2 regions of the Streptomyces sp. NPDC038135 genome follow, and region 2 is predicted to be linked to the other one. Evidence: riboswitches for the same ligand, from Rfam matches in the RefSeq annotation. Region 2 holds a riboswitch; the other holds the start of a gene.

Region 1 (7,513 bases), on a different contig from region 2:
CGTCGCTGAGCGCGGCCCGCAGCTTGCGGTGCAGCGACTCCGCCTCCCGCTTGGCCGACTCCGCCTCGGCGCGCAGCCGTTCGGTCTCGGTACGGGTCTGCTCGCGGGCCTGGTCCAGCTCCGCGCGCAGCCGCTCGAGTTCGGCGCGGCTCTCCTCGTCGGCCCGCTCGGCGTCGGCGCGCTGCGCCTCCTCGCCGGCCGCGGTCACCAGCTTCACCCAGCCCGCGGGCCGCAGTACGTAGGCCGCGGCCGCCACATCGAGCGGATCCGCGGCCGGGGGCGGCGAGCCGGAGTCGAGGGCGCCGGAGAGTTCCGGCTGCGCCTCTCTGAACTTCTCCCCGATCCGCTGCCGGAACAGCGTGTCGGTCTCCACCGCGGCCGCCATCGCGTTACCGGCGAACTTGGCCCGGCGATTGGGGGCGAACCGGGCGTACTGCCGCAACTGGGCGGGCAGTTCCGTCACGGTCAGCAGTCCGAAGCCGTCCGAGACGATCTGCACGACCCGCCGGCGCACGCCGTCGGGCAGCGGACGGTCAAGCACCTCAGCGGTGCCGTCGCCCGGCCCCCCGCCTGCGGTCTCCACCATCCGTCACACCCCAATACCTCTACGGGGCCCGCTCCGCTCAGGAGCCGGCGCCCGGCCTGTCCACGAGTTCCACCTGGTCCACCGCGTTGCACCAGCGGCAGCGGACCGACTCGATGGTCTCACTGACCACCTCGCGCTCCTCCACCGTCGGCTCGCCCGCGAGGTCGAGGTGAACGTACTCGACGACCTTCGACGAGCGGGTCACGTCGAAGCGGGTGAGGTTGCCGCAGAGGGCGCAGCGCCACCGTGTCGTGGCGGTCGGCAGGGGAACCGTCATCGTGACTGTTCGCTTCCTTCTCGGGACGTCCGCGCCGCTCCCCGACGCGTGTGGCTCGTAACCCTACGGCCTGCCGGTCGATCGCCGCCCGTCCGTCCACGGCGGCGAGGCGATCTGTCGACCTGTGTCCCGTTACGTCATGCTCTGTAGTCATGATCCGCACCTGGGGCACGGCGGCCCGGGATGCGTTCCGGGCGGTCCGGGGCGTCTCCGCGCCGATGACGTACGTCCTCCTCGTCCTGTGCGCCGTGATCTTCGTGCTGGGCCCGGCCTCCGGCCTCACCCCGGCGTACGGCTCGGGCGGCGCGCTGTTCGCGGCGCAGCGGGCGTACTTCCGGCACTGGGGCGTGGTCCCGGCCGAGCTGTTCGAGCCCTCGCTCCGGGCGGCCCTGACCCCGGTCACCGCGCTGTTCGTGCACGGCAGCTGGGTGCATCTGCTCGGGAACATGCTCTTCCTCTTCGTCTTCGGGCTGATGACCGAGGAACGGATGGGCCGGGTCGAGTTCACCCTCTTCTACGTGGGCTGCGGTTACCTGGCCCTGCTGGGCTACGCGGCCGCCAACTCCGCCTCCGGACAGTCGCTGGTGGGCGCCTCGGGGGCGATCTCGGCGGTTCTCGGAGCGTTCCTCTACCTGTTCCCACGTGCCCGTGTGACCAGTCTCCTCCCCTTCCTGTTCTTCCTCCCCCTGCGCTTCCCGGCCTGGGTCGTGCTGCCCTTCTGGGCGGCCCTGCAGTGGCTCGCGGCGGGCCGTGCCGGCCAGGGTCCCGGGGTGGCCTACCTGGCCCACCTGATCGGCTTCGGCCTCGGCTTCGGCTACGCGTGGGTGCGCTACGGGCCGACTACTAGAGTGAGGACCGCACCGGCCCCGGCCCCCGAGGGAGAGAACCAACCGTGATCACCGCGATTGTCCTGATCAAGACCAGCGTGGACCGGATCCCCGAGATCGCGGAGCAGATCGCTTCGCTGGACTCGGTGAGCGAGGTTTTCTCCGTCACGGGCACCTACGACCTGATCGCCATGGTGCGGGTGCGGCGGCACGACGACCTGGCCGACGTCATCCCCGGGCGGATCAGCAAGATCCCCGGCGTGGAGGGCACCGACACGCACGTCGCGTTCCGCACCTACTCCCAGCACGACCTGGAGGCGGCGTTCGCGATCGGCCTCGACTCGTGAACGCCGCCTGACGTCGCGCCTGCGGCTCAGACCTGGTCGCGCACCGGCACGCAGCGGCCGTCCTCGGTGCGGTAGCGCCAGCGCGCGCCGTCGCGGACCAGCTCCCGCACCGCGTCGACGAAGCGCTCGACGTGCTCGTCGGGCGTGCCCGCCCCGAAGCTGACCCGGACCGCGTTCAGGGACCTCTCGCCGGGCGCGGCCTCGGGCGCCCCGCACTCTCCCGGCGCCCCGGGGTCGCCGCCCAGCAGGGTGCGCACCAGCGGGTGGGCGCAGAACAGGCCGTCGCGGACGCCGATGCCGTACTCGGCGGAGAGCGCGGCGGCGAAGTGGGAGCTGTTCCAGCCCTCGACCACGAAGGAGATCACGCCGACCCGCGGGGCGTCGTCGCCGAACAGCGACAGCACCCTGACCTCCGGGACCTCGGCGAGACCCGCCCGGACCCGGGCGATCAGGTGCTGCTCGCGGGCCACCAGGGCCTCCCAGCCGGCCTCGGTGAGGGCCTTGCAGGCGGAGGCGATGGAGTAGGCGCCGATGACGTTCGGGGAGCCGGCCTCGTGGCGGGCGGCGCTCTCGTGCCACTCCGCGTCCACTCCCCCGTCCTCGCGCCGCGTGACCCTGCGGCTGGCGCCGCCGCCCGCGAGGTACGGCTCGGCCGCGGCCAGCCAGTCGGCGCGGCCGGCCAGCACGCCGGAGCCGAAGGGCGCGTACAGCTTGTGCCCGGAGAAGGCCACCCAGTCGACGTCCAGGTCCCGGACGGACACCGGGTGGTGCGGGGCGAGCTGGGCGGCGTCCAGGACGATCCGGGCCCCGTGCGCGTGGGCCGCGGCGGCCAGCTCGCGCACCGGCCACAGCTCGCCGGTGACGTTGGAGGCGCCGGTGACGCACACCAGGGCCGGGCCGTACGGGTCGCGGTCGGCGAGGGCCCGCTCCAGCGTCTCCACGGCCTGCCGCGGGGTGCGCGGCGCGTCGAGGACGGTCACCCGCGCGTCCCGCCACGGCAGCAGGGCGGCGTGGTGCTCGGTCTCGAAGACGAAGACCTCGCAGCCGGCCGGCAGCGCCCGGGCGAGGAGGTTCAGGGAGTCCGTGGTCGAGCGGGTGAAGACCACCTGGTCCTGGGCGCGGCAGTCGAGGAATCCGGCGACCGTCCGGCGGGCGTTCTCGAACAGGTCGGTGGAGAGCTGGGAGAGGTAGCCGGCGCCGCGGTGGACGCTGCCGTAGTACGGCGCGTAGGCGGCGACGTCGTCCCAGACGCGCTGCAGGGCGGGGGCGCTGGCGGCGTAGTCGAGCGCGGCGTAGGCGACCTCGCCGCCCGTGACGAGCGGGACGGAGACGTCGCGGCCCAGAACGGGCAGCTCGCCACAAATGGTCTGGACGGCGGCAGCGGTGGAGACGGACATGGTGAACTCCCGTGAGGCAGGCTGGAATCACCGTGCGAGCGGTACGGCTCGAGCACGGCGGAAGGTGAAAAGGGGTACGCGGAGGCGGGGCTCTACGCCCTATCGCATTCGCTTGCTCACAGAAGGCTCCCTCGACGACCAGGACCCCTGGTCCCGCGCTCCTTCAGGAGCCGCGCGAGGGGTCCGCGCTTGCCGTGGACCTCGCTGCCCACGACCTGGTCCTCACCCGGGGCACCCCGCCACGGACGGAGGGTTGCCGGACAGCCGGCCGGGGCCGAATGGCTGTCACTCATGACCTGGTTCAGTATCCTGCCACACGATCTTCTATGCGCAAGGCGCGGTCCGGCATCCGGACCGCGCCTCGCGCCGCACCGGGGCGGGTCAGGCGTTGCTGGCCGCCACCCACCGCTCCAGCGTCCGCTTCGCCGCACCGCTGTCGATGGACTCCGCCGCCCTCGCCATGCCGGCCCGGAGCTGCTCGGTGAGCGGCTCGCCGGACGGCCGCAGGGCGACCAGCGCCGCAGCCGAGTTCAGCAGCACCGCGTCCCGGACGGGACCGTGCTCGCCGTCCAGCACGCGCCGGGCCACCTCCGCGTTGTACGAGGCGTCGGCGCCGCGCAGCGCCTCCACGGGGACCAGCTCGATGCCGGCGTCCCGGGGGTCGAAGCGCTCCTCGGCGACCTCGCCGTCCCGGACCACCCACACCCGGGACGTCGAGGTGGTGGTCAGCTCGTCCAGCCCGTCGTCGCCCCGGAAGACCAGGGCGGAGTTGCCGCGCTCGGCCAGCACCCCGGCCACGATCGGCGCCATGCGCGGATCGGCCACGCCGACCGCCTGGGCGCGCACCTTGGCCGGGTTGGTCAGCGGGCCGAGCACGTTGAAGGTGGTGCGGATGCCCAACTGGCCGCGCGCCGCCGCCACATGGCGCAGCGACGGGTGGAACTTCACCGCGAAGCAGATGGTGATGCCGGCCTCTTCGGCGACCTCGGCGACCCGCCGCGGGGTCAGGGACAGGTTGATGCCGAGCTTCTCCAGCACGTCGGAGGAGCCGGAGGCGGAGGACGCGGCGCGGTTGCCGTGCTTGACGACCTTCGTGCCGGTGCCGGCGACGACGATCGACGACATGGTGGAGATGTTCACCGTCTTCGCGCCGTCGCCGCCGGTGCCGACGATGTCGACGGCCGGCCCGGGCACCTCGATCACATTGGCGTGCTCGTACATGGTCCGCACGAGTCCGGTGATCTCCTGCACCGTCTCGCCCTTGGCGCGCAGCGCCACCATGAACCCGGCGATCTGGGCGTCGGTCGCCTCCCCGCGCATGATGAGGTCCATGGCCCAGGCGGTGTCGTCGGCGGACAGGTCCCGGCCGTCCAGCAGGCCGTTCAGCAGGGCGGGCCAGGAACGGCCCGCCGCGGTGTCGCCTCCAGCGGGGGTCACAGCGCTCATAGCCGCTCCTGGGTGTCGTCGCACAACGGTGTGCTCCCACCCTATCCAGCCCCGGACACGGCGAAGGGCCCCGTCCGCAAGCCGGACGGGGCCCTTCGACTGTGGCGTGGCGACGCTCGGGGATCAGTGGTGGCCGTGGCCGCTGGTGATCTCCCGGTACTCCTCGACGGTTGCCTTCGGGATCTGGTTGTCCTCGCCGTAGTAGGCGTTGCTGAGCTTGGCGCGCAGCTTCTCGGACCCCTTCACCTTGCGCTCGACACCGTTCTCGTCCACCGTCGGGCCGATCTCGGCCGGCTCGTACTGGTGGTGGGCGGTGAGGGTGTGGAGCTGCTCCTGGCTGAGCGGCTCGTGGATCTCGATGAACTCACCGTGCGGCAGGCGCTTGATGATGCCCGTCTCACGGCCGTGCAGCACCTTCTCGCGGTCCCGGCGCTGCAGGCCGAGGCAGATCCGCTTGGTGACGATGAAGGCGATGACCGGTCCGGCGAAGAAGGAGATCCGGACGAACCACGTGACCGCGTTCAGCGACAGGCTGAAGTGGGTCGCGAAGAGGTCGTTGCCACCGCCGACCAGGCCGACCATGTAGACCGTGATCCAGGCGACGCCGAACGCGGTGCGCGTCGGGGCGTTGCGCGGGCGGTCCAGGATGTGGTGCTCGTTCTTGTCCCCGGTGACCCAGGACTCGATGAACGGGTAGAGCGCGATCGCGGCGAGCACCAGGCCGAAGAGGACCAGCGGGATGAACACGCCCAGGACGAGCGTGTGACCCCAGAAGTTGATCTCCCAGCCCGGCATGTAGCGGACCAGACCCTCGGCGAAGCCCATGTACCAGTCGGGCTGGGCGCCGGTGGACACCTGGTCGGGCCGGTAGGGGCCCATGGCCCAGATCGGGTTGATCTGGGTGACCGCGGCGATGGCCGCGATCACGCCGAAGACCAGGAAGAAGAAGCCTCCGGCCTTGGCCATGTACACCGGCAGCAGCGGCATGCCGACGACGTTCTTGTTGCTCTTTCCGGGACCCGCGAACTGCGTGTGCTTGTGGTAGAAGACCAGGATCAGGTGGCCCACCATCAGGCCGAGCATGATGCCCGGCAGCAGCAGGATGTGGATCGAGTAGAACCGGGCCACGAAGTCGTGGCCGGGGAACTCGCCGCCGAAGAGGAAGTACGAGATGTACGTGCCGACGATCGGCATGGACAGGATCGCGCCCTCGGTGAAGCGCACACCCGTGCCGGAGAGCAGGTCGTCCGGGAGCGAGTAACCGGTGAAGCCGGTGAACATGCCCAGGACGAACAGCAGGAAGCCGAACAGCCAGTTGATCTCACGCGGCTTGCGGAAGGCGCCGGTGAAGAACACGCGCATCATGTGCACGAACATGCCCGCGAGGAAGATCAGCGCGGCCCAGTGGTGGATCTGCCGGATGAGCAGACCACCGCGCACGTCGAAGGAGATGTGCAGGGTCGAGTTGAACGCCTCGGACATCAGCTGGCCCTGCAGCGGGACGTAGCTGCCGTGGTACTCCACCTCGTTCATCGACGGGTGGAAGAACAGCGTCAGGTACACACCCGTGAGGATGATGATGATGAAGCTGTACATGCACACTTCGCCCAACATGAACGACCAGTGGTCGGGGAAGATCTTGCGCATGTTGGCCTTGGCGAGGGAGTAGATCCCCAGCCGGCCGTCGGCCCAGTCCGCGACGCGCTCGCCTGCCGGCGCCTTGCCGCGTCGCTCGTTGTTTCCGTTGGTGCTCATCCGCGCTCCCAGAATGCAGGACCGACGGGCTCCTCGAAGTCGCCGAGCGCCTGGAGGTAACCCTCGTCGTTCACGCCGATGCGGAGCTGCGGCAGGGCGTGACCGGCGGGGCCGAAGATCACTCGGGCACCGTCGGAGAGGTCGAAGGTGGACTGGTGGCACGGGCACAGGACGTGATGCGTCTGCTGCTCGTACAGCGAGATCGGGCAACCGACGTGGGTGCAGATCTTCGAGAAGGCGACGATGCCCTCGTGCGACCAGTCGAGCTCGCGCTTGTCCTTGATGTTGCCCGGCTGCAGCCGGATGATCATCAGGGCGGCCTTGGCGATCTCGTTCTGGAAGTCCTCGTCGGTCTCCTCCAGGCCCTCGGGCCTGGCGAAGGTGAGCGAACCGACGGCGACGTCCTCGGGACGCAGCGGCTGGTTCGTGTTCATGTTGACGAGGAGCTTGCCCTTGGCCCACAGGGTGTGCCGCAGCGAGGTGCCGGGCAGCGGACCGAGGTCGCGCAGCAGGACGACGCCGGAGAGCGGCACCAGGGTGAGCGCGCCGAGCATCGTGTTGCGGATCAGCTTGCGACGGCCGAGCGCCGACTCCTTGGCGCCCTCGCGGAAGTCCGCGTGGACCTTGGCGCGGACCTCCGGGGAGGCCGCGATCGGGTGCCGCTCGTCGGCGACCTCCACGTCGGACATCAGGGTGCGGGCCCAGTGGACCGCGCCCGCGCCGATGCAGAACAGCGCCACGGCCAGGGTCAGGCCGAGCGCGAAGTTCAGCGCGCTGATGTGCCCGATCGGGAAGATGTAGACCGAGGTGTCGGGCGTGATCGTCACGTACGAGGCGATGAAGCCGACGGTGGCCAGCATCGAGACCGTGAACAGCAG
Region 2 (7,513 bases):
GGAGATGAAGAGGTACGCCACTCCCGTACCGGCCTGCAACTCGGCCAGCAGATCTAGGACTTGGGCCTGCACGGACACGTCGAGCGCGGAGACTGGTTCGTCGCAGACCACCAGGTTGGGGGAGAGGGCGAGAGCACGAGCGATGGCCACGCGCTGCCGCTGTCCGCCGGACAGTTCCGCCGGACGGCGCTCCAGCGTCGCGGCCGGAAGTGCCACCCGGTCGAGCAGATCTCGGGCCAGGGCGAGCCGGGAGGCGCGGTCGCCGATCTTGAAGGCGCGCAGCGGTTCGGTGATCACCTCGCCGATGGAGAACCGGGGGTCGAGCGAGGCGTAGGGGTTCTGGTAGACAAGCTGGGCGCGGCGGCGAAGTTGCCTGGCTTGGGCGCCCTTGGCGGTGGTGACGTCGACGCCGTCGAAGAGGATCCGTCCGGACGTCGCGTCGGCGAGGCGGAGTATCAGGCGGGCGGTGGTTGACTTGCCCGACCCTGACTCTCCGACCAGAGCAAGGGTCTGGCCCCGGTGAAGGGTGAAGCTGACGTCGTCGACGGCGCGCAGGGTTCGGGGGCCGTTGCTGGTGCGGGGGAGCCTGTACTCCTTGACCAGGTTGCGTACCTCGACCAGGGGTGCCGTCTCGGGCTTGGGGACGGCGGGGCTTGGTGTGCGGGGCCGGGCGGTGGTCAGGCTGGGGGCGCTGGTCAGCAGATGCCTGGTGTAGTCGTCCCGCGGGTCGGCGAGGATGTCGCGGGTGGGGCCCGCCTCGACGACCTTGCCCTGGGACATCACTACCAGGCGCTGGGCCCGGTCGGCGGCGACCCCGAGGTCGTGGGTGACGAGCAGGATCGCCGTGCCGGACTCCTCGGTCAGGCGCTGGAGATGGTCGAGGATGACCTGCTGCACGGTGACGTCGAGCGCGCTGGTGGGCTCGTCGGCGATGATCAGCTCGGGTTTCGCGGCGATGGCGATGGCGATCAGGGCGCGTTGCCGCATGCCGCCGGACAGTTCGTGCGGGTACTGCCGGGCGCGGGTGGCCGCGTCGGGCAGTCCGGCCCGGTCCAGGACGGCGATCGCCTCTGCGGGGGCCGAGCGGCGGGTTGCGAGACCGTGGATGCGCAGCACTTCGGCGACCTGGTCGCCGATGCGCTTGACGGGGTTGAGGGAGACCGTCGGATCCTGGGGGACCAGTCCGATACGTGCCCCGCGTACGGTGCGCAGTTCCGCCTCCGACAGGGTGGCCAGGTCGTGTCGGCCGAAGCGGACGGTGCCCGCGTCGATGCTGCCGTTCGCCGACAGGAGCCGGGTGATCGCGTGCGCGGTCGTGCTTTTGCCGGAGCCGGACTCGCCGACCACCGCGGTCACCTGTCCCGGCCACACGTCGAGGTCGACGCCGCGGACGGCCTGGACTGTGCCGCCCCGGGTGCGGTACGACACCGACAGGTCGCGTATCTCCAGCAGTGGTGTGGTCACGTCCTCACCTTTCTCACGCTCGTCGGTCATCGCTGCCGGGACCATTCGCCGTCCAGCGCCCGGGCGATGCGGTTGGTGGCCAGTACGGTCGCGGCGATCACCAGCCCGGGCAGTGCGGTCAGCCACCAGGCGTTGGCGAGGTAGTTGCGGCCGTCGGAGATCAAGGTTCCCCATTCCGGAGCCGGCGGGGGAGCGCCGTAGCCGAGGAAGCTCAGGGCCGACACGGCCAGGATGGAGGAGCCGAAGTCGAGGGTGGCCAGGACGATCACCGGGCCTGCCGCGTTGGGCAGCACATGGCGGCCCAGTGCCGAGTACCAGCGTGCTCCGCTGGCGCGTGAGGCCTCGACGAAGACGGCCTGCCGCACCCGCAGCACCTCTGAGCGCGCCACCCGCGCGAACGCGGCGACGCTGGCGATGCCGACCGCGACTGCCACCTTCACCGTGCCGTAGCCGAGAGCCGTGACCAGGGCCAGGGACATGAACAGGGCGGGGATGGACAGGAGTACGTCGACGAAGCGCATGAGCAGGTCGTCCACCCAGCGGCCCACGAAGCCGGCGACCACCCCGAGTAGCCCGCCGACCACGAACGCGACCAGCACGGCGATCAGCGTTGCCTTCAGTGACAGCTGGGCGCCGTGGACGACCCGCGAGAACACGTCGCGGCCCAACTCGTCGGTGCCGAACCAGTGACTGCCACTCGGAGCACGGAAGTTCTGCGACGGCACACCCTTCAGCGGGTCCTGGGAGGTGAACAGATCCGGCCAGAACGAGGCCAGCACCACCAGCACGAGGAGGGTCACGGACAGGAGCAGCCCCGGGCGGCGTACCACGAAGCGCAGCAACCGTCGTACGTCCACGCGGCGCCCGGGATCAGGCTTCGGCCCCGCCTCGACCGGGCGGGCCGGTCCCAGTGCTGTTTCGGCGGGGTCGTCGACAAGGCTCTGGCTCATGTGAGTACCGCCCTTCTGCCCGAGGCCACCACGATCCGCGGGTCCAGGAGTGGATAGACCAGGTCGATGACCAGGTTCGTCGTCACGAAGATCAGCGCACCGAAGACCACCACCCCCTGGACCAGCGGGATGTCCTGGGCCGTGACCGCCGCCGCGGTGACCCGGCCGAGGCCGTCGCGGGAGAACACCGTTTCGACGACGACCGAACCGGCGATCAGCTGCCCCACCAGCAAGCCGACGACCGTCAGGGCCGGCAGGGACGCGTTGCGCAGCGCATGCCGCAGATGAACCCGCCACCGCCCGGCGCCCTTGGCCCGCGCGGTCTCCACATACGCCTGGTCGAGCGAGGTGAGCAGGCTTTTGGCGAGGACCTGCGCGACCTGCGCGCCCGTCGGCACCGCCAGCGTAAGCGCCGGCAATACCAGCCCCTTGAATCCGTCGTTGCCGAACGCCGGGAACCAGCGCAGCCGGAACGAGAACAACTCGACCAGCAGGAGCCCCACCCAGAACGTCGGGACGGACACCCCCAGCGGCGGCAGCGACAGCAGCAGCTGCCGCAGCCAGCGCTGGGCGGTGTAGGTCGCCAGCACCGCCAGACCGCCGCCGAGGAGCACCGCGAGCAAAAGGGCCGCGCCGGTCAGCTGCAGCGTCTGCGGCAGCGCATCGGCCAGCGTTGAGGTCACCGGCCGACCGGTGGACACCGAGTCGCCGAAGTCCCCGCGCACCGCCCGGCCGAGGTACTCGGCGTACTGCACCAGCACCGGCTTGTCGAAGCCGTACTCGTGCCGCAGGGCGGCGAGCTGCTTCGGGTCGACCTGCCCCGAGTCCATACCAGCGCTGGCCATCGCCGTGACCGGGTCGCCCGGCAGATAGTCCAGCACCAGGAACGAGACCGTGTAGGCCGCCCACAGCACCCCGACCGCCTGGGCCAGCCGCTTGATCACATAGCGGCGCATGCGCTAGCCGATCCAGGTGTCGTGCAGTTGGATCCGGCTGGAGGCGTCGAAGTTCAGGTCGTGCACCTTCTTCGCCACGCCCAACTGGGTCTGGAGCTCAACCACCGGCACGTAGTGGGCGTTCTGCACGATCAACCGCTGCGCCTGGGTGACCAGTTGCCTGCGCTTGGCCCCATCGACGGTTGCGGCCTGGTCGGACAGGGCGGTGTCAAGGGAACTGACGGGCAGGCGGTAGAAGTTGGCCAGCTTGGTGGAGAAGGAGCTGCGCAGGATGTCGGGGTCGGCACGGGTCACGTTGCCCCACACCGCGTCGTAGTCACCCGACTGGAGGGTCGGGGCGAACTGCGTGATCTGGAGCTGCTTGAGAACCACTTCGACGCCGACGGCCTTGAGCTGCTGCTGGATCAGCTCCAGCGCGGGCTGGTTGGTGGCCGCGTTGGGGAACCACTTGATGGTCAGGCTGAGCTTCTTGCCGTCCTTGGCGCGGATGCCGTCGCTGCCGGTCTTCCAGCCGGCCCCGTCCAGCGAGGACTTGGCCGCGGCGGCGTCGAAGGTCAGGCCGGAGGCGAAGTCGGTGTAGTCGGGCGTGGTGTGCGCGAGGACGCTGGTGGCCGGGCGGGTGCCGGTCGGAAACACGGTGTCGGCGATCTGCTGCCGGTCAACGGCGTACAGGATCGCCTGGCGCACCTTGGCGTCCTTGAGCAGCGGCCGTGAGTTGTTGAGGCCGAGACCGAACACGACGCCGGGGTTGGCCCGTCGCTGGAGGGTGACCTGGCCGCCCTTGAGGGCCGCCTCGTTGGCCTTGCCGACGCTGGAGACGGCGTCGACCTGGCCGGACTGCAGGCTGCCGGCCCGCACACCCGCCTCCGGCACCACCTTGAACACCAGCTTGTCCAGGTACGCCTCGCCCTTCCTGGACCACAGCGAGGAACCCCAGGCGTATCCGGTGCGCTTGGCGAGGGTGAGGGACTGGTTCTGCACGTACTGCTTCAGCACGAAGGGCCCGGACCCGATCACCCCCTCGCTGCACTTCCGCTGCGGGGTCTTCTTCACGCTCGCCGAGGACTCGATCCCCAGCGAGTGTGTCGAAGTGGCCTGAAGAAACTGGGCGTTGGGCTGGCTGAAGGTCACCTTCACGGTGAGCGGGTCGACCACGGTGGTGCTCTTGACGCCGCTCAGATAGCCCTCGGCGAGCGTCCCCAGGGCGCCGAGCTTCGGCACCGCGTCGAAGTTGTCCTTGACCACCTGCGCGGTCAGCTTCGAGCCGTCGCTGAAGGTGACGCCCGACCTCAGATGGAACGTGAACGTCGTGGCGTCGGAGCTGACATCCCAGCTCTTCGCCAGCCACGGCACGATCTTGCCGGTCTTGGGGTCCTGGTCCGTCAGGGAGTCCACGACCTGGCGCACCGAGTAGATGGTCTCGTTGCTGGCGACCTGCTGCGGATCCACGCAGCCGGCGTCCGAACCCACCGCGAAGGTCAGGGTGCCGCCGGACTTGGGCTGCCCGGCGCCGCTGCCGGAATCGCCGCCGCCGGAGCCGCAGGCGCTCAGCAGAACACTGGTGGTCACAAGGGCGGTCAGTGCCGCCCACCGGGAGGATCTGACATGGGAAAGTGCAGTCACGGAGGGCTTCTCCAACTCGTGTCACCAGGCACGGACGCCGTACGAGGCATGGCCGTGCGTGGGCATGCGGCCCCGGCCGGCGCGACGCCGGTGCCGAGGGGGCGCTGTGCAGGCGGGGATCAGAGGGAAAAGGGAGGATCAAAGGCAGGCGGAGATCAGGCGCAGGCGGGTGCGGCGACGACAGGTGTCGTACCGCGGCCTGGGGCGGGAAGACCCGTCAGGCCTGACAGAGACAGCTGGTCGAGCGCTTGAGGTCGATGTGGCGCCGACGCGAGAGCCGGGAGAACACGGTGGCGCCGGCGAAACGGGCGCTGAGGTCACCACCGTGCCGCATATCGGTCCTCCGCCTATCCGGCCCCGGTCACGGGGCCACGCGCTTGCGGGATCGTCGGTGATCCCGCCGGGCTTTCACCTGGAGCACCCCACCGCGCGGGAGGGTTGCCGGTCAGCGAGCCAGGGCTTGACGCTGACACTCAATGCCGTTCGTGATCCTACGGAGCGGTCTTGGCGTGCGTCAATGGCGCAAAAGGACGCTCCGTCAGGGGAGTCGGGGCGTGAGTGCGTCCGGCTCAGGAGCCTCCACGCTCGCGGGGGATCTTCTGGCCGGCCTCGATCGCCACGGGCAGCCGGTTCTCGGCCGGGGGCAGCGGGCAGGTGGCCAGGTCCGTGTAGGCGCACGGCAGGTTCGCGGCGCGGTTGAAGTCCAGGACGACCGTGCCGTCGGCGGCGGGCGGATCGAGCGCCAGGGACCGGTTGGCGGCGTAGGTGGTGACCCCGGAGGTCGCGTCGGTGAACAGCACCAACAGCCGTCCCGCACCAGGGCCGGGAAATGCGGTCAGCGACAGCGGGCGCCCGTCGAGCTCGAACTCGACCCTGCCCGGAGCGTCGTACACATGCTCAAGGCCTTCGACCGCGGCGCCCACGGTGGTCGGCCGCGGTGTGTCGAAGGGGATGTAGCGGCCAGGCACGGCCCAGCGCGGATCGGGGGCGTAGGCGGGCGTGCCGGTGAAAGCCGTGCGCAGCGGCGCGTCCGGGTGCCGGGGGCGCACGATGTCGTTGCCGCCGCGCTTGGCGACCTCGATGACGGCGTCTCCCCAGACGGCGTCGACGCCGCCGCGCTCGGGCAGCACGCCGAAGCGGTGCTGGCCGCGCACCGGCGTCCCGTCGACGACCAGCTCCTCTCCCTCGTCGAGGTCCACGACGACGCCTTCGGGGCCGGTGTGCCACGAGCCGGGCGCGTCCGGGAAGCGCTGGGGCCGGTCGTCGAGCCAGTGCAGGCCGGTGACCGCCAGAAATCCGTGCGGGGCGGCGAGCCGGGCATCCTGGCTGCGGTACCACTCCAGCCAGGTCTCGGTGAAGGCGTGGAGGTCCGTGGTGGTGGCCTCGGTGGTCATATGGGGAATCTCCTTTGTGCCGGGGGTGCCTTCGGGCAGGGGATGCAAGGGGTTGTCGGGCCGACGGGTGTACTCAGCCGGCCAGTTCGCCGAGGAGTCGCCAGGTGCGTCGGCGGTCGGCTGCTCCCGCGATCTCGGTGACCGAGAACACGACCTCGGTGGCGCCCGCGTCGTGACGGCGCACCTCGGCCTCGAACGTCTTCTCGTCGCGCCGGGCCGGAGGTTCAGCCCGCCTGCCGCTGGCGCGGTGCGGACCGGTGGGTGAGGGGTGCGCGCAGGCCGAGGTTCTCGCGCAGGGTGTTGCCGGTGTATTCGGTGCGGTAGATCCCGCGTTCCTGCAGTTCCGGGACGAGCAGGTCGACGATGTCGTCGAGGCCGTCGGGGATGAGGTACGGCGTGACGTTGAATCCGTCGACCGCGCCGTGCCGTACATAGTGGGCGAACTTGTCGGCGAGGCCGGACGGAGTGCCGACGTGCCCGCGCTGCGGGCCCAGCGCGATGACGGTCTCGCGCAGCGACCAGCCGTGCGCCTCCGCCTTCGCCCGCCACTCCGCGACGACGGCACGCGGGTCGGCGACGCGCCGAGCACCGAAGGAGCCGTCGTTCTCGGTGACGACCGGGTCCTCCTTGGGCAAGGGGCCGTCGGCGTCGTGGTCCGACAGGTCGATGCCCCACAGCAGCCCGGCGATCCCCAAGGCCGTTGCATGGGTGACCTGTTGGAGCCGGACCCAGCGCTTCTTCTCCTGAGCCTCCTCCTCCGTGGCGCCGATGATGATCTCGGTGCCGGGCAGGATCCGCAGATCGTCTTCGGGCCGCCCGACCGCGCGCAGCCGGCGCCGGATGTCGTCGGCGAAGGCCAGTGCGTCGTCGAAGTCGGTGCCGTGCGCGGAGAAGATGACGTCGGCGTTGCGGGCGGCGAAGTCGCGCCCCTCACCGGAGTCACCGGCCTGGAAGATCACCGGATGACCCTGGGCGCTGCGCGGCAGGGTCGGAGCGAGGTCGAGGTCGAACTGCGTTCCCTTGTGCCGCACTTGGCGTACGGCGCCGGGCGCCGCCCAGGCGGGCGCGCCGATGGAGTCGGCGACTGCCCCGTCCTCCCAGCCGTCCCAGAGGGCGCGGGCCAGGG

Evidence for each region. A riboswitch is a leader RNA that binds a small molecule or an ion and turns the genes downstream of it on or off. The one in region 2 is predicted to bind S-adenosylmethionine.
Region 1: another riboswitch for S-adenosylmethionine. It lies ahead of ACZ7JA_RS34255 (aminotransferase class V-fold PLP-dependent enzyme); the one in region 2 lies ahead of ACZ7JA_RS27890 (putative leader peptide).

The regions. Positions count from the first base shown of each region.
Region 1 is NZ_JBVJXS010000014.1:226,790-234,302, forward strand. It holds gene ACZ7JA_RS34235 (NYN domain-containing protein) at 1-586, opposite strand, end outside; gene ACZ7JA_RS34240 (hypothetical protein) at 624-863, opposite strand; gene ACZ7JA_RS34245 (rhomboid family intramembrane serine protease) at 1,016-1,759, shown strand; gene ACZ7JA_RS34250 (Lrp/AsnC family transcriptional regulator) at 1,756-2,037, shown strand; gene ACZ7JA_RS34255 (aminotransferase class V-fold PLP-dependent enzyme) at 2,064-3,434, opposite strand; SAM riboswitch class IV at 3,615-3,731, opposite strand; gene trpD (anthranilate phosphoribosyltransferase) at 3,816-4,880, opposite strand; gene qcrB (cytochrome bc1 complex cytochrome b subunit) at 5,004-6,635, opposite strand; gene qcrA (cytochrome bc1 complex Rieske iron-sulfur subunit) at 6,632-7,513, opposite strand, start outside.
Region 2 is NZ_JBVJXS010000010.1:134,045-141,557, forward strand. It holds gene ACZ7JA_RS27870 (dipeptide ABC transporter ATP-binding protein) at 1-1,509, opposite strand, end outside; gene ACZ7JA_RS27875 (ABC transporter permease) at 1,491-2,414, opposite strand; gene ACZ7JA_RS27880 (ABC transporter permease) at 2,411-3,370, opposite strand; gene ACZ7JA_RS27885 (ABC transporter substrate-binding protein) at 3,374-4,939, opposite strand; gene ACZ7JA_RS27890 (putative leader peptide) at 5,211-5,327, opposite strand; SAM riboswitch class IV at 5,362-5,474, opposite strand; gene ACZ7JA_RS27895 (DUF1684 domain-containing protein) at 5,563-6,387, opposite strand; partial or broken gene ACZ7JA_RS27900 (LLM class F420-dependent oxidoreductase) at 6,461-6,595, opposite strand; gene ACZ7JA_RS27905 (NtaA/DmoA family FMN-dependent monooxygenase) at 6,612-7,513, opposite strand, start outside.